3 regions of the Ochrobactrum vermis genome follow, and region 1 is predicted to be linked to each of the others. Evidence: predicted binding sites of a transcription regulator. Region 1 holds the regulator's gene; each other region holds the start of a gene.
The links. The regulator LexA, encoded in region 1, represses DNA repair genes until DNA is damaged. The targets are predictions, from matches to a motif close to TGTTCNNNNTGTGTTCNG.
Positions count from the first base shown of each region.

Region 2: the regulator LexA is predicted to act here: its motif matches at 4,083-4,100, upstream of ssb (single-stranded DNA-binding protein).
Region 3: the regulator LexA is predicted to act here: its motif matches at 3,152-3,169, upstream of CQZ93_RS19725 (DNA polymerase IV).

Region 1 is NZ_PCOC01000001.1:1,504,434-1,510,492, forward strand. It holds gene trpC (indole-3-glycerol phosphate synthase TrpC) at 1-536, shown strand, start outside; gene moaC (cyclic pyranopterin monophosphate synthase MoaC) at 540-1,016, shown strand; gene CQZ93_RS07445 (molybdopterin molybdotransferase MoeA) at 1,102-2,316, shown strand; gene lexA (transcriptional repressor LexA) at 2,555-3,280, shown strand; partial or broken gene CQZ93_RS07455 (ComEC/Rec2 family competence protein) at 3,383-5,686, opposite strand.
Region 2 is NZ_PCOC01000001.1:1,315,866-1,321,924, forward strand. It holds gene dapA (4-hydroxy-tetrahydrodipicolinate synthase) at 1-64, opposite strand, end outside; gene uvrA (excinuclease ABC subunit UvrA) at 373-3,297, opposite strand; gene ssb (single-stranded DNA-binding protein) at 4,288-4,806, shown strand; gene arsC (arsenate reductase (glutaredoxin)) at 4,923-5,336, opposite strand; gene CQZ93_RS06610 (hypothetical protein) at 5,558-5,992, shown strand; gene phnF (phosphonate metabolism transcriptional regulator PhnF) at 6,040-6,059, opposite strand, start outside.
Region 3 is NZ_PCOC01000002.1:1,153,199-1,159,257, forward strand. It holds gene CQZ93_RS19715 (hypothetical protein) at 864-1,145, shown strand; tRNA gene CQZ93_RS19720 (tRNA-Cys) at 1,593-1,666, opposite strand; gene CQZ93_RS19725 (DNA polymerase IV) at 1,798-3,135, opposite strand; gene rnk (nucleoside diphosphate kinase regulator) at 3,486-3,914, shown strand; gene CQZ93_RS19735 (DUF3572 domain-containing protein) at 3,969-4,256, opposite strand; gene CQZ93_RS19740 (response regulator) at 4,451-4,822, shown strand; gene CQZ93_RS19745 (PleD family two-component system response regulator) at 4,845-6,059, shown strand, end outside.

The sequences.
Region 1 (6,059 bases):
CTGCATGTCTCTCCGTGCTGACTGACACGCCGTCCTTCCAGGGAGCGCCAGAATTTCTGACGGCAGCTCGCAATGCTTGCAGTCTCCCGGCCCTGCGCAAAGATTTTCTGTTCGATACCTATCAGGTGCATGAAGCCCGCAGTTGGGGAGCGGACTGTATTTTGATCATTCTTGCCAGCGTCGACGATGATCTGGCGAAAGCGCTGGAAGAAACCGCGTTCGAGCTCAGTATGGATGCACTCATCGAAGTGCACGACGAGACCGAGATGGAACGTGCACTGAAGCTTTCGTCCCGTCTGCTCGGCGTCAACAATCGCAATTTGCGTACATTTGAAGTTGATCTCGCTGTTTCGGAACGCCTGTCGAAAATGGCACCTTCCGATCGCGTTCTGGTTGGTGAAAGCGGCATATTCACACACGAAGATTGCCTGCGTCTGGAAAAATCTGAAATCGGGACGTTCCTCATCGGAGAGAGCCTGATGCGCCAGGCAGATGTCGCGGCGGCTACCCGTGAACTCCTGACCGGCAAGGCCTGACCAATGGTATCCAAGCTCACCCATATCGACCAGACCGGCGCTGCCAATATGGTGGATGTTGGGGCGAAGGATGAAACTGAACGTCAAGCCACGGCCGAAGGATCGGTCAGAATGAAGCCGGAAACGCTGGCGATCATCCTGGAAGGCAATGCCACTAAGGGCGACGTCATTGGCGCTGCGCGTCTGGCAGGCATCATGGCGGCAAAAAAGACCGCCGACCTGATTCCCCTCTGCCATCCGCTTATGCTGACCAAAGTCGCTGTCGACATCGAACCGGATCAGGCACTACCCGGTTTGCGCGTTCGCGCAGTCGCCAAGCTCAAAGGACGCACGGGCGTGGAAATGGAAGCCCTCACCGCCGTTTCCGTCACGTGTCTTACGATCTATGACATGGCCAAAGCCGTTGACAAACATATGGAGATCGGCGGCATCCGCGTTACCAAAAAAAGCGGCGGTAAATCAGGTGACTGGAAAGCCTGAGCCGCTGAACTTTGCTCTGGATCAATTCTTCCAGACAGGCTTTATGCTCTAAACGGGCCAACAATTCAGTTCGAGAGGAAACGCAATGTCCCTTCTCCCGGTCGATGAAGCACTGGCCCGCATCCTGAAATCCGCGGAACCGCACGGCACAGAACAAGTCGCTTTGTCCGATGCGGGTGGACGCGTGGTTGCAACACCTGTGCTCGCACATTTTCTCCAGCCGCCCTTCGACGGGTCGGCGATGGACGGTTATGCCCTGATCGCGCCCGACAACATCTCTTATCCTGTTGAGTTCGACGTAATAGGCGAATCGGCGGCGGGCAATCGCTTCGAAGGCGAATTGGGGATCGGACAGGCGGTTCGCATTTTCACCGGAGCGCCACTACCCAAAGGCACAGACACAATTGTCATTCAGGAACACACCGAGCGTTCGGGTAACCGGCTCACTGTTCTCGAAGGAATGGAGCCAGGACGGCATATACGCCGCGCGGGCCTCGATTTTTCGCCCGGTAACATCGTCATTTCGAGCGGACGTGAGCTGGATGCCGCCGCCTTATCGCTAGCCGCTGCAAGCGGGAACGCGAAAATCGACGTATTCCAAAAACCCAAGGTGGCAATCGTTGCGACCGGTGATGAACTTGTCGCACCGGGTGAAACACCCGGAAAGGACCAAATTGTTGCGTCGAACAGTGTGGGAATCGCCGAAATCATAAGGCGGTCGGGCGGCAGCCCTGCAGACAAGGGGATCATTCCGGACGATCCTGCCAAAATCGAACAAGCAATAGCAGACAGCCTGCAAAGCGGCATCGACATTCTGGTTACGATCGGCGGCGCGTCCGTCGGGGATCGAGATTTTGTGCACGGCGCGCTTCAAAAATTGGGAGTCGATCTCGATTTTTGGAAGATCGCCATGAGGCCGGGCAAACCACTGATGTACGGACGCATCGGTGTGAATGGCAAAATTGTGCATGTGATAGGCTTGCCCGGTAATCCTGTTTCGAGCCTCGTCTGCAGTCTAGTTTTCCTCCGTCCGCTTGTCGCCAAGCTGGCCGGAACCAACCTTGATGCCGACATCCGGCCTGCGAAGCTTGGTGCTTCCCTACCTGCAAATGACCATCGCCGCGATTATATCCGGGTTACAATCGAATCAACTCCGGATGGAACGCTGATCGCGAAGCCATTTCCGGTCCAGGATTCGTCCATGCTCTCGGCTCTCGTCGGCTCAAAAGCACTTCTCATCAGAGATGAGAACGCGTCCGCTGCCTCAATCGGCGACGATTGTCGCGTCCTTATGCTGTAGATCAAAGACAGATTCCGGCTTTTCTAATTATGAGAGAAATCATATAACTAATTATAATATATATATTATATCGCTTCTAATCTAAAATTTCCCACCAATGACGCTCTCGTGTCAAAACGTTCCGCCCATTCTCACTCGGAGCGTTAATGGATTTAAAACCATTGCAGAACAAGACTGGAACATATAGTGTTCGTTCTGGTTTTGTTTTTCTCAATTCTTGGTCGGGAGGGTGTCGCGCATGTTAACCCGTAAACAGCACGAGCTTCTGCTGTTCATTCACGAACGTCTGAAAGAAACAGGCATTCCGCCGTCTTTCGATGAAATGAAAGAAGCACTCGATCTGGCTTCAAAATCGGGTATCCATCGTCTGATTACGGCTCTGGAAGAGCGTGGTTTCATCCGCCGCCTGCCGAACAGAGCACGTGCGCTTGAGGTTTTGCGCCTGCCTGATTCCATCGCACCGGGGCTCAATGCGCAAAAGAAGTTCGCCCCTAGCGTTATCGAAGGTAGTCTGGGCAAAGCGCCGCCGCCGCCCTCACCGGGACGCCCTGCCCCTGTAGCTACGAATGACGACACGTCCGGAACTGTATCCATACCGGTTATGGGGCGGATTGCTGCCGGCGTGCCCATCTCCGCGATTCAGAATCAAACCCATTCCCTCAGCCTTCCGCCCGAAATGATCGGCGCGGGCGAGCATTACGCTCTTGAGGTCAAAGGCGATTCAATGATCGATGCCGGAATTTTCGACGGAGACACCGTCATTATCAAGCGTGGCGAATCCGCAAATCCAGGTGAAATCGTGGTGGCGCTTGTCGATGACGAAGAAGCAACTTTGAAACGCTTTCGTCGCAAGGGAGCATCCATAGCTCTTGAAGCCGCTAATCCGGCTTACGAAACACGAATATTCGGACCTGACCGTGTTCGTGTGCAGGGTAAGCTTGTCGGCCTGATCCGCCGCTACTAGAGCATTTCCAACAAAAGAACGAAGCGGCTTTACGTAGGAAATACGTAAGGCAAAGAGATCGAGCGGATCCATAGTTCATTTTTAATTGGAAGCGTTCGAGAATCATTTGCAGCGATTTGCTTCGTCGTCGGCGTCTGATGTGCAGCTCGCTGCGTTTTTGACAGCTCGAGATTTGGACTTGTACTCACGTTCGGGCAAGCCGCGCGCCGGACGCGAATGGATGCGATGCAAATGCCAAGGACGGCTTGGCGTATCGACTGCAAATGTTATTCGGTTATCGTGTTGCAGATCAGATATCGCCTGCCCGACGTCTGGTTTTATTGTTTCGGACGAAACTATCGATAAAGCCTGGAAAGCTTGGTTTGGTTCTGGTGCTTTCCCGAGTCTGATTTCCACAGCTCCCTTCAGCGCCAGATCGCGTTTACTGATGCTCAGAGTTTTGGAACGACCGCACGACGCGTTTTTGCCGGGAACCGCGAGAATAACCACATCGCCGATATTGCAGGCTATCTCTTGCATTGCGATGTTTGCCGTATAGGCAAGTGTGCGACCATCGCGCAGATTGATCGTGCACAATCCATCTTCGCATTCAAACCCATTCCCACCCGTTCGTTTCTTGTTTTTGCCTGATGGCGGCACGATAAACTCTTCTATCAGATAAGCGGTTTTCCAATTATCGATCGTAAATTGCGAGGGGCGGTTTCGATTGATCGCGAACCTGCCATCCGCCAATCGGACGCCTACCAGTTTGGCATCCTCCGATATTACGATATCGGGCAAAGGCTCCCTGATGAAAACAACGAGCCCAACAGCAATGAACGGAAGCGCCAGTACCTTCAGTCTGGTAGACAGAACAACAGCCAGAACGAGCGCAATGGTCCACAGAACGAGAGTGAGTGCCGGCATCGTCCCCGGATTGCCGTCGGGGGACCATGCCGCAACAAGGGCGGCAATATGCCTGACGGTGAAAATTCCCCACCCCATGATCTGCAAAGGCACCCAGTCCAGTTGCAGCGGCATTAGCACGAGACCGAAGACAGCGAACGGCATCACGAGGAGCGCTATTACGGGCTCGGCTAGAACGTTGCCAAGCAGGCCTAACGGTGCGGTATTGTTGAAATGATAAGCAGCAAAAACTCCGCTGGCCAGTCCGGCAATGACTGAAGTGGCGGCTGCAGCCGTGATCGGTTTCAGGATTCTTCCAGCAAAGCCATGGGTGGTCCTGCCACGCTTTTCCTTACCAATCTGTCTGCTCGCGCTGCGCTCACTCCACCAGGCATAACCGGCAATCAACGCGGCTGTGGCTGAGAAAGACATTTGAAAACTCGGCCCCAATATCTCGTGCGGCGAGATTGCGATCATGGCGATAGCTGCAATCGCCAGATTACGCATGCTGATGGCAGCTCGATCCACCAGCAATGCTCCGAGCATGATCGAGATCATTATATAACTACGTTGTGCGGCGACATCCGCACCTGACATAGCAAGATAGAAGGTACAGCTTAGCAGAGAGAGAAATGCCGCATACTTCTTCACAGGATGCCGTACACTGAAGGCGGGAAACAGCGCGAAAAGTGACCGCAACGTCAGCATGACGACCCCGGCGGCTAGTGCCATATGCAAGCCGGAGATCGACAGAATATGCGCTAGTCCCGCTTTGCGCAGATCTTCATTGGTCTGCTCGCTGATCCCTGCACGCGTACCTGCTACGAGCGCAGAAGCGACACTGCCATCCTCCCCACCAATCACCTCTTCAATCCGTTCCGAAACCCGAACGCGCAGCATGGCAATCCACTGAGAAATTTCCGCAGTCAGTTCATCTGGCGGAGAAACCGGCGTCGCTTTGGGGATTCCGAGAAAAAAACCATTGGCACCGATCCCATTGAAGTAAGTGTGGAACGAGAAATCATAATTGCCGGGGCGAACTGGGCCTGACGGGATACGCAGTCGTACAAAGCCTGTCAGTCCGCCACCGATCACGGTCGACGCCGGAATGTCCCTTGCATTGATGCGGATGCGCTTGGGTGGAAAACGGAGTTTCGGGCGTTCGGTCTGGAGCACATCAAGCGTTATCCGCCAGCTGCCATTATCCTGGTATTCAAGAGCAACAACCCGACCCGTTACGCGTGTCGCCACATCAGAACCCAGCATCGGTGTCGCACGGCGTTCCGTCTCCCATTTGCCGACTACAAGACCAGTCACCAAAGCGATGGCCAATGTTATGCCTTGCCCAGCGACGTGGTGCCTGCGCATTGCAATTCGCAAGATAATGGCAATCGCAAGCATGGACAGAAGCGGTGTCCATGAGGGTTCGAATGAGAGCGTGAAATAGATGATTGCACCAATACCGGCGAAAACTGGCAGCAAGAGAAAAAATACGCCTCGCCCGGCTTCAGTTTCAATCGCTGTCCTGATCTGATCCGTCGCAACGAAGGGAATAGAGAGGAAACCTTCACGCAGGCGGGGTACAGGCGGCTTTACTGACTCTGGATTTGCCGGGAGTTCCGTTTCATTCTGGGGCCAGGCCTCTGGCAACAGAGTGCGCACCAAACCATCGGGCATGCTTCTGACAAGCGCCCGTTCGTTTGCATCACTCGCTTCCCTGATGCCTGTCATGCCCCCCGCCTGACCGCAAAAGTTAGCCCAAACCGTCAAAACACTCCGAAAGAACGACGGCACATCAGTACGAAAGGGATGCGAAACCCTTGCGCACATTGCTGCCTATGCTACATGAACCGCAGCCGAAATCGAGTGGGTTCGCATCAGGAACCCCGATTAC
Region 2 (6,059 bases), 190 kb from region 1:
CAAAAGGCGTGACAAGAGCCGTGGTTACTCCGCTCAATCTGGTTCTGAGTTCGTCATAAGCCATTGTTCTGGATCTCCGTTACCCGAGTTCACGGCTGAAAGCGAACCTGCGTATCTTACACAAGCCGTTCGGAAAGCAGCCTGACTGGGCAGTGAACAAGCTATGAGCCCCGGCGTATAAATTCGAGATCAGGAGCGAAGCTGGAGCATTAGAAAGTCATATATTGGCTCCGAATGTTTTGCGCCTCTGTCGGATCGCATCCGTGCAAATGCGTTGTGCTTTCATGTCCTCTTTTTTGCTGGGAAACTGAAATAGCCCAAAAAAAAACCGGGCACTAGGCCCGGCTTCCAATACCTTTCATTGCCTGCCGCTTATTCAGCAGCTTCTGAACTGCGCTTGGGGCGACGCTCCAGCAGTTCCTTGAGGAAGTGGCCGGTATAAGACCGCTTCTCCTGCACGATGTCTTCCGGACGACCCACGGCAACAATCTCGCCGCCGCCATCGCCACCTTCTGGTCCAAGGTCGATTACCCAATCGGCAGTCTTGATGACCTCCAGATTATGCTCGATCACAACGACCGTGTTGCCCTGTTCTACCAGCTCGTGCAGCACTTCAAGCAGCTTTGCCACATCGTGGAAGTGCAGGCCGGTCGTCGGCTCATCCAGAATGTAGAGCGTACGGCCCGTTGCACGGCGCGACAGTTCCTTGGCAAGCTTCACGCGCTGCGCTTCACCACCCGAAAGCGTCGTCGCCTGCTGGCCAACCTTGATATAGCCGAGGCCGACCTTGACGAGCGTTTCCATCTTGTCGCGCACCGCAGGCACGGCTGAGAAGAACTCAGCGCCTTCCTCAACGGTCATATCCAGCACATCGGCAATGGACTTGCCCTTGAACAGGACTTCCAGCGTTTCGCGGTTGTAGCGCTTGCCGTGGCAGACGTCGCAGGTCACATAGACATCCGGCAGGAAGTGCATCTCGATCTTGATGACTCCATCGCCCTGACAGGCCTCGCAGCGTCCACCCTTCACATTGAACGAGAAGCGGCCCGGCTGATACCCGCGTGCCTTGGCTTCCGGCAGACCCGCAAACCAGTCGCGGATCGGCGTGAAGGCGCCGGTGTATGTTGCCGGGTTGGAGCGCGGCGTACGACCGATAGGTGACTGGTCAATATCAATCACCTTGTCGAGGAACTCCAACCCCTCGATACGGTCATGCTCCGCCGGGTGTTCGCGCGAGCCCATGATGCGGCGCGAAGCAGCCTTGTACAGGGTTTCGATCAGGAAGGTGGACTTGCCGCCGCCTGAAACGCCGGTGACGGCGGTGAACGTGCCAAGCGGAATATCCGCCGAGACATTTTTCAGGTTGTTGCCGCGCGCGCCCATGACCTTGATGCGCTTGGACTTTGAAATCTTGCGGCGTTCCGCCGGAACAGCAACTTCCATCGCGCCTGACAGATATTTGCCGGTCAGCGAGTTCGCATTGGACATCACGTCCTGTGGCGACCCTTGAGCAATGATCTTGCCACCATGGACGCCTGCCGCCGGGCCGATATCGACCACATAATCGGCAGTCAGGATCGCATCCTCGTCATGCTCGACCACAATGACCGTATTGCCGAGATCGCGCAGGTGGCGCAGCGTATCGAGAAGCCGGGCATTGTCGCGCTGATGCAAACCAATGGATGGTTCATCCAGCACGTAAAGCACGCCGGTCAGGCCGGAGCCGATCTGCGAGGCAAGACGGATACGCTGGCTTTCGCCACCTGACAACGTGCCGGAATTACGTGCCAGCGTCAGATAATCGAGGCCGACATCGTTGAGGAACTGCAGGCGCTCGCGAATTTCCTTGAGGATGCGGGCGGCAATTTCGCGCTGCTTGTCATTGAAGCTGCCATCGACGTCACGGAACCAGGCATCGGCCTTGCGGATCGACATTCCCGTGATCTCGCCGATGTGCTTCATGCCGATCTTTACCGCCAGTGCTTCCGGTTTCAGGCGATAACCGCTGCAGGCAGGGCAGGGCGTCGAGGCCATGAAACGCTCGATATCTTCACGCGACCAGGCGGAATCGGTCTCCTTCCAGCGGCGCTCCAGATTCGGGATCACACCTTCAAAAGGCTTTGTCGTCTGGTAGGAGCGCAGGCCGTCATCATATTGGAAAGTGATTTCCTTGCCCTTGGTGCCATAGAGAATGGCCTGCTGGGATTCTTCCGGAAGATCTGCCCAGCGTGCGCCTATCTTGAATCCAAAGGCTTTGCCAAGCGCTTCCAGTGTCTGATTGTAGTAGGGTGACGAAGATCGCGCCCATGGGGCAATCGCGCCGTCCTTCAACACTGCCGTTTCATCGGGAACGATCAGGTTCGGATCGATGGCCTGCTGCGTGCCGAGGCCGTCGCAGGTCGGGCAGGCGCCGAACGGATTGTTGAACGAGAACAGGCGCGGCTCGATTTCAGGAATGGTGAAACCGGAAACCGGGCATGCGAACTTTTCCGAAAACAGAATGCGCTCATGCGTTTCGTTGGCCGATTTGTTGGCCGCGCCGCCTTCTGCTGTTTCTTCAGGCGGCAGCGGCTTGTCCGCGAATTCGGCAACGGCCAGACCCTCGGCAAGCTTGAGACTGGTTTCGAGGCTGTCGGCGAGGCGGGTCGACAGGTCAGCGCGCACCACAACGCGGTCGACCACCACATCGATGTCGTGTTTGTACTTCTTGTCCAGTGCCGGAACATCGGCGATTTCATAGAAGGTACCGTCTACCTTGACGCGCTGAAAACCCTTTTTCTGAAGCTCAGCCAGTTCCTTCTTGTACTCGCCCTTGCGACCACGAACGATGGGCGCGAGGATATAAAGGCGGGTGCCTTCTTCCAGTGTCAAGACGCGGTCGACCATCTGGCTGACCGTCTGGCTTTCGATGGGAAGGCCGGTCGCCGGCGAATAGGGCACACCTACGCGCGCAAAGAGCAGGCGCATGTAGTCGTAGATTTCAGTGACGGTGCCAACCGTCGAACGCGGATTGCGGCTCGTCGTCTTCTGTTCGATCGAAATGGCAGGCGACAGGCCGTCGATCTGGTCGACATCCGGCTTCTGCATCATTTCGAGGAACTGGCGCGCATAGGCCGAAAGGCTTTCGACATAGCGGCGCTGGCCTTCCGCATAGATCGTATCGAAGGCAAGCGAGGATTTGCCCGAGCCGGAAAGCCCAGTCATCACGATCAGCTTGTCGCGAGGCAGATCGAGGTCGACATTCTTCAGATTGTGTTCGCGCGCGCCACGTATGGAAATGAATTTCTGATCGCTCATTCCGCGTCCTGCCTGCTCATGATGCCATGGATAAACGGGCGCCGAATGGTGAAACACGTCGGGCCGGTCTCTAATATGGGGTGAAACCCTCCAATAAGAAGGGGGCTCCGGTCATTCATCGGTGCACTCTTATCATTAGAACAAATATCGAACAACCAGCCTTCTGATAGGCGATACGAAATGTGAACGCAAGAGCGTTGACTGTCACTCCTGACAGGAGCAGACTGCCCTTACTCGCTGATAGCGGAGAGGTGCCGCGGTGGGATGACACGGCATCGGCAAGAGGTCCGCAGGAGGCGGGGAGACCCAGTAGGGAGGTAAAGGAGCATGAGTCCACCTGACTACAGTGCCTAGCTTTCACAGAGATGAAAGCACAATCCGTTTCGGTTGCGGCAGCATCTTTTCGCAAGGAATGATGCCTCGTTGATTGAAAGTGTGATTGCCGACAATTTGAATTTGCGCGGAATGCAAATGGCCGTGCGCCTTTGTGATCCGAAAAGACCTGCCGACGAATTAATGTCGACACATGAGCATTGCTCAAACCCCAAGCCCTGCGCGCCAAAGATACAGTGAGCGGCAGGGCTTTTTCTTGGAAGCTGATCCGGTTGCGCGGCGCGGACGTTTTGGCTCCATAAGGATGGCCGGTGAGGCTGTTTTGAAATTAAGGCAGATGCCGTTTTGGGCTCTGAAATAAGGCAAAGTGCATCTTCATCGCGATAAACGATGTAAAAACCCGTCAAAAATTGTGGCGAACGCACGACTTTTTTACGTCGAAAGGTTGCATTTTGAACAAAACAAGAACATAAACTCTGTGGACATTGACAAATTCACCGCGCTGGATTGAGCGCGCATCAAGTCAGTCCTGTAAGGTGAACATATGAGTTTCTGGTGATGGCGCATCGTTGCGCCTGATCTTTCATTTGGAAAGTACCTCTTGTCCGTGCAGGGACGTGCGGAGAGTGTGCATGCGAGACCCGGAGTAGTTTTTCGATGGCTGGTAGCGTCAACAAAGTCATTCTGGTCGGCAATCTTGGTGCCGATCCGGAAATTCGTCGTCTGAATTCGGGCGATGTGGTCGCCAATCTGCGCATTGCAACGTCGGAAAGCTGGCGCGACCGTCAGAGCGGCGAACGCAAGGATCGCACCGAATGGCACAGCGTCGTCATTTTCAATGAGAACCTTGCCAAGGTTGCGGAACAATATCTGAAGAAGGGCGCCAAGGTTTATATCGAAGGCGCGCTCCAGACCCGCAAATGGCAGGATCAGAACGGAAACGACCGCTATTCGACGGAAGTTGTGCTGCAAAAGTTCCGTGGTGAACTGCAGATGCTAGACAGCCGTGGTGAAGGTGGCGGCGAAGGCCGCTCGTTTGGCGGTGGCGGCGGCAATCGCAACCAAATGTCGGATTATTCCGGCGGCGGCGGTGATTTTGGTTCGTCCGGCCCGTCTTCGGGTGGTGGCAGCGGTGGTGGCTTCTCACGCGATCTGGACGACGAAATTCCGTTCTGATAGTAAACATCATCCAGTTTATAAGTGAAATGCGATAAGGCGCTGTTTTACAGCGCCTTTTCTGTTTCTCTCATGCTTCTAAAGCACGGTGTCGGCTTGCGATTTCGTAATCCCTGTCAGCGCGACTTTTCTTCGAATGTAATCTGCTCGCCGTCTTCTTTGGTGAACGAAGCAAGAGGGTTTTCCAGAAGAGCCAGAACCAGTTCGGAGGGGCGGCACAGCCTGGTGCCACGCGGCGTTTCGACGATGGGCCGGTTGATCAGAATCGGATGAGCCATCATGAAGTCGATCAGCTCGTCGTCGGTCCATTTCAGATCGGACAGGCCGAGTTCGACATAGGGTGTGCCTTTCTCACGCAGCAATTCACGCGGCGTAAGGCTCATGGCCGTCAGCAGTCCGACCAGACGCTCCCGCGTGGGCGGATTCTGCACATATTCGACAATGACGGGTTCTTCGCCACTGGCGCGGATCATCGCCAGCGTATTGCGCGAGGTGCCGCATTTCGGGTTGTGGAAAATAGTGACGGCCATCAGAGTTTTCCTGTCTGGGTTGGCGACTTCTGAACGATACCCTGTTCGTACCAGCGTCTGGAGCGGTTCACCATCCAGACACCGAAAAGATAACCAACGGGTTCGGCGCAAGGAGAAAAAGCAGAGCCCCAAAGATCTTGCCCCGGCTCGACTTTCGGTTGCGACTCGGTCTTTGGTTCGCATCTAATTCTTGTGTATTTACAAAAGCTTTGGTGGGGAAAATGCGGGGAATAATTGTTGTCAGCGCATTGCTGGCGGTGGCTGGCTGCACAAAGAAAGAGCCGTGCTGCCAAATCAAGATTACGCCTCCAACCGAGATGTCCAAGGCTTTCGCTCACGAAAACTGGGACATAGGCTATTCGAAATCTGATATTAAACGCTGTTTCGGCGATGGCGTTATCAACGTGAACGGCAGCAGAATCCATATCGTGGAAGACACCAGAAAAGCGGGTGCTGGCCGCTATTGTCATACGGCATTTTCAATCCCGACCGTTAAAAATCCCAATAGATACGTAATGACGCCGTTCTCATACGAAAACTGGGATGCCGATGCCTGCCAGCTGAAGGCAATGTATTGTCTGCGTCCGGCATCGGCAGAGAAGCTTGCAAAGAGGTTTGGCCTGACGATTGATAAAACTCCTGTTTATAGGGAATGACCGATATCGACCGCCAGAAAAACCTTAGCCGCAATGTGTAGGATGGCTCAAATCACGCCGTTCATCT
Region 3 (6,059 bases), on a different contig from region 1:
TAGCGGGGAATAATACGTCCGATTTTCTGCGGCCTGTGACGACCGAACGAAATGAACGGTTTTGTTGGGCTGCTGACATAGACGCAAACCGCTACGCGCCCGGAGCCATTGAAATCACACTAAACATTTTATCGTTGAAGCTAGGCACCAGTCCCAGACGTGTTTCTTTTGTAATGGTTCTTTATGTCGGGTGCATATCGATTCCTGCCATCCATATTGAACTAAATCATTCTTCGCGCGTTGGTTAGCTAACTGTTAACCATGATTGGAGAATGGCAATGCCTTGGTATTTTCGTCTCGAATCCGGCTTCGCCGCTATTTTTGTGATCGCGGTTTGCGCTCACGTGCTTGTTCAGCTGATCCGATAGTTGAGCGGAGCATTTTCCGATAAGGTTACGGCGTGGGCGATCGAAGATAGCTGATCGTGCAAATTGCCGGTAACTTCTGTGGGAATCGAGCAGCCGATACTGCGGTAGTGAGATCGCTTAATGCTGCAAATGTTTATCGCGAGGATGGCGGAGGAGAACCGTGTCGGACTCGTGTTAACATTCTGATTGTTTTTCTTAATTTTAGTTGGCGGCATGTTTCTGGCAGTTATTCTCGCAGCACCTCATAACTGCGGGATTAGGTCACATAACCGTAAATATATTGCGGTTTGAGAAGCTTATGATTCATTGCCTCCAATGATTACGGGCGGTGATGGCGCGCTTCGATCTGACAGAATGTGAAAAGCCATTCGGTATTCCTCAGATCTTCTAAGAAACCACCAGAGGCCAGATGGGGGCTTGGAAATGCAGCGCAAGGAACATTTTTGCTCCGAATTCAGTTGAATCTTTTATCAGTCCAACTGTTGGAGTAGGGAAATGAAACGGGCCATAGTTGTCATGATGCTACTATTAATCTCTTCGAGCATGATTTTCGCACAGGAATCGGGAATGCCAACGCAATCAGGTACGCAAGAACCAGAAGTACCGGGCGACCCGCCACCTGCGCCCGGGCAGCCGCCTTCCGACCCAGATAGTGTTTACGTTCCTCAAAAATCCGGGTCCCAGAAACAGGACCGGCTTCAAATGCCTGAAAAGGATAAATGTGCGCCGGGGCAGGATGCAAAGGAATGTGTTGAACAGCAACGCGATCGCAAATGACGTTTTCTTTTTGCATTCCGACCCTACTGAAGCGCTGCATGTGCTGCATGTGTTGTATAGCGGACAGCGTGTTTCTTCGTGTCGGCGGATGTTAAATCCCACACTAAAGCGGTGAAATCCGATAAAATGACGCTACCATGGTAGCAGGTGGGGGCTTACCGAGACACATCTTCTCTTTGGCTGGGGCTCTGTGTATTCAGGCAGGCGGGCCTTTTGGGGAGGTCGAATAAGATGCCTGGTTCACGCGATGCAATCTATCCGACGTTTCGACGCCATCCAGACAACAAGTCTTCGCCGGTTGTCTGTGCTAGCGACAAATGCAGAATTGTTTCCGGACAGTTTCATAACCGTAAGTGCTCATTCCGCGCAGTGTAGGCATTGCAACTAGAGTTACGATGCGTCTTTCACAGTAATGGCAGGTATGATATTGATTTTATTTGGGATTTTTGGAGGCCTCGCCCGGAATCGAACCGGGGTGCAAGGATTTGCAGTCCTCTGCGTAACCACTCCGCCACGAGGCCTTCCGTAAAGCTGTTGCCAAATCAGTTGGCAGCGCCTTGGTCCGTTCCAATATTGATACAGACCGGTCTCGTCAAGCTGTTAGAGGCAAAAGTAGAAAATTTCTACAGAGGTTTCTACTCGCCGTGAAACCTCAAGACTGTTCGTCTTGATCCGGCGGCATTTGCGGGCGTGCAAGATTGCCCTTGGAGAAAGTATAGCCGGTTTCGACAACGCTAGATCCAAATTTGTTTCGCAAGCGGTCAACGGCGTTTTCGGCGACGGCGCGTTTGGTAGCTTGAGTGTCTACTAGGTCGGGCGGATCTGCGCGATCACTTGAGGAAAGTTCACTAACCCCAATCCCAAGCAAACGAAATCGCGTTCCATCCAGTTCTTTCTCAAGAAGCTGTAACCCATGACGGAAGATTCTGTCGGCAAGCTGGGTTGGATCTGAAAGCTGGCGATTGCGCGTGCGTAACTTGAAATCGTGGGTCTTCAGTTTCAAAACGACCGTTCGTCCGGCTATTTCCCCCGCTTTCAGTCGCCGGGAAACCTTTTCGGCAAGCGCGCGTAAAACCGGGACGAGATCGCTGGCGTCCGACAGATCGTTGTTGAAGGTCGTTTCGGCTGAAACACTTTTCATGTCATGGTCCGGCTCGACCTTGCGGCTGTCCTGTCCTCGGGACAAACGATAAAGACGCTGGCCCATAGTGCCATAGGCTTTCATGAGCGCTCCTTCCTCCATCGTCTGCAGCTGGCCAATTGAACGAATGCCGTCGCTTTCCAATTTGGCTGCAAAGGCTTTGCCGACGCCCCAGATTGTGCTGACAGGTCTGTCCCGCAGAAAAGCCAGTGCTTCCGCCTCACCGATAACGGAAAACCCCCGCGGCTTTTCGATGTCTGATGCAACCTTGGCCAGAAATTTGCAGTAGGATAGCCCAATCGAAGCAGAAATCCCGATTTCATCCTCTACGCGTTTGGCAAAGCGGGCGAGAACAATAGCAGGCGGCGCCTTATGCAGGCGCTCAGTACCACTCAAGTCCAGAAACGCTTCATCAATGGATAGAGGCTCCACAAGGGGCGTGAGGTCACGCATCATCTGTCGGATTTCGCGACCGACGCGGACATATTTTTCCATGTTCGGCTTGACGACGACAGCGTCTGGACAAGCTTCCAGTGCCTTGAACATTGGCATTGCTGATCGTACGCCATGAATGCGGGCGAGATAGCAGGCGGTTGACACGACGCCGCGTTTTCCGCCGCCAATGATGAGCGGCTTGTCCCGCAGTTGCGGATTGTCCCGCTTTTCAACAGAGGCGTAAAACGCGTCGCAATCAACATGCGCCAAGGTGAGCTTATAGAGCTCTTTATGGCGTAGAAGGCGGGGACTGCCACATGCATGGCATCGCCTGATCGTGTCCGATTTTTGCGGCGAAAGACAATCGCGGCATACACCTTTTTCCGGATTGTTTGGGGCAGTGGTGTCAGCCATGTGGACAAACCGTCTGATGAACATAAAAGGAACATCGTTTTATAGCATCGAAAGGCCGGAGCGCCACCGGGATATATGATGCTGGTTGGTCTTACACTTGACATTGCCGGGAATATCACCAAGTTTAGCGTCATGAACAACCGTTTTGCATCCATACTCCATCGGGTTTATCCGATCACGGGATAGCTACCCTCGAGTTCTGCCTAGCGCAGGGGAACTCCGGGGGACGGTACGCCGCTTGTTCGACAGCGGATTTCAAATAAGCGCTTTCACCAAAATCAATCTGAACAGCTTCGTGCCGAAAAACAGCACGCAGACTTATTACCTTTCAACAGCAGTGAGCACTCGCCATGAGCGGAAAGAATCGCAAGAAGCCCAATATCGTCGTCAGCGAAATCGACTATGAACGCCTGATGGGGCTGGCCACCAATGTTTCCGAACGTCTCGAGGAGATTGCCGAGGAACTGATGGTCGAACTCGACCGCGCGAAAGTGGTGCCCGCGAAGCGTTTGCCGCAGAACGTGATTCATATGGGCTCTACCGTGGAGTTTCGCTCCAATGATGGACATGAGCGCCGGGTGACGCTGGTATATCCGGGCGAGGCGGATATTGCGCAAGGCAAGATTTCGATTCTCACGCCCATCGGAACTGCGTTGATCGGCCTTGCGCCTGGCCAGTCAATTTCCTGGACCGCACGCGATGGCAAGCAGCATGAGCTGAACGTGTTATCGGTTTCAGATGAAGCTGAGGCTGCTGCGGCAAATCCTGCCGCTGAATAGTCAATAAAAAGCCCGGCAAGCCGGGCTTTTCAACATAACGATTGGGGCATTGAGCTAAAGGTGCCGGTTTACCCCGCCGGGCAGGTATGTCAGTGCTTTCTCGATTGTTACCGGGTCACGCCCCGCGTCTTCGCAGTAGCGCAGCAATGTCGGCTCATGCGCCAGAAAAAACTGCAATACACCGGCAAGAAAGCCTGGCTCTAGCGCTGCCTGTCGGATTGACGTGGCCTCTATGCCTGTCAGTGCTAGAAAGCGAGGCAGCAGGTCCTTGTCCTGCGCCAGCCAACCTAACGCTTCAATAGCGATCGCTTCAGCATCCGCTTGGCTCATCGGCGCCTTCATGTGGTTTCTCCGCTTCCTTCATAGCTTCGCCGAATGTGTAACGGTCGACTTGTCGAGGAACAACGGAATTATTTGCCTTTCATCAATGAAATGAGGTTAAACTATTCGCAGTCTAAAAAGTGGGGACTTTCTGGCAGACAAGAAAATCGAGAAAATGCCGGGTTGCTACAGGGAATAAGACCAAGGAATTTTCGATGCCGAAAAGCGTAATGATCGTCGAAGACAACGAACTCAATATGAAGTTGTTTCGCGATCTTATCGAAGCCAGCGGATATGAGACGATCAGGACGAGAAACGGGCTTGAGGCGCTGGATCTTGCGCGGGAACATCGGCCTGACCTGATTCTTATGGACATACAGCTACCCGAGGTGTCGGGGCTGGAAGTTACCAAATGGCTGAAGGACGACGACGAATTACGGCATATTCCAGTCATTGCCGTGACGGCGTTTGCAATGAAGGGCGACGAGGAACGCATTCGGCAGGGAGGCTGTGAAGCCTATATATCAAAGCCGATATCTGTTCCCCGCTTCATAGAAACAATTAAATCCTATCTGGGCGACGCTTAGCGGAAATAGGGCGAGGGGCATCATGACTGCACGAATTCTCGTCGTTGACGATGTGGATTCCAATGTAAAACTCCTCGAGGCTCGGCTGCTATCTGAATATTATGAGGTTGTTACGGCTTATAATGGACCTGAGGCCATAGAAATTTGCCTTGGCGGGCAGATTGACGTTGTGCTCCTCGACATATTAATGCCGGATATGGACGGTTTTGAAGTGTGTCGTCGTTTGAAGGATGATCCACGCACGTCCAATATTCCGGTCGTTATGGTCACTTCACTCGATGGTTCCGAGGATAAGATTCGCGGTCTTGAAGCCGGAGCTGACGACTTTCTGTCAAAGCCCGTCAGCGATCTCCAGCTTCTGTCGCGCGTGAAGAGCCTGGCGCGGCTGAAATTGGTTTCTGACGAGCTGTTTCAACGGACTGGTACAATTGCTGATGCCGAGGTGGAAACACTGCTGGCAAGCAAGATGGGCGGCAACTATGCCGATGAGGACGAGGTGGCGCGTATTCTCATCGTTGATGAGGACGAACTGGCGGCTGCACGCCTAAGGCTCATTCTTGGCGAGAACTATCGTGTCGACGTGGCCAGCGATGCCAACACGGCATTAATCCGGGCGATAGATACTGATTACGACAGCATCGTCGTTTCGGCCAATTTCACTTACTACGATCCGCTTCGTCTTTGTTCGCAGCTACGAACCATAGAACGCACGAGGCTGGTGCCGATCATTCTCGTCGTTCGGGAGGATGAGGGAGCACTTGTGGTGCGTGCGCTGGAGCTGGGCGTGAACGACTATCTGATGCGTCCGCTTGAGAAGCTGGAGCTCTTCGCCCGTCTGCGGACCCAGATCAAACGGAAGTGCTATAACGATCTATTGCGGCAGAGCCTCAATCGCACAATCGCCATGGCGGTGACGGATAGTCTCACAGGGCTGCACAACCGCCGTTATCTCGATACGCACATGCCTGTCCTGCTGACGCGCGCCGTGGGGCGTGAGCGTCCATTGTCAGTCATTATGCTCGACTTCGATCACTTCAAACGGATCAATGACCAATATGGGCACGATGCCGGTGACGATGTCCTTCGTGAGTTTGCAGCGCGTCTGCGCAAGAATATTCGCGGAATGGATCTCATGTGTCGCTACGGCGGAGAGGAATTCGTCGTAGTTCTGCCGGACAGTGATGTGGAAGCCGCGAAGGCTGTTGCAGAGCGCATCCGGATTGCTGTGTCGGGCACG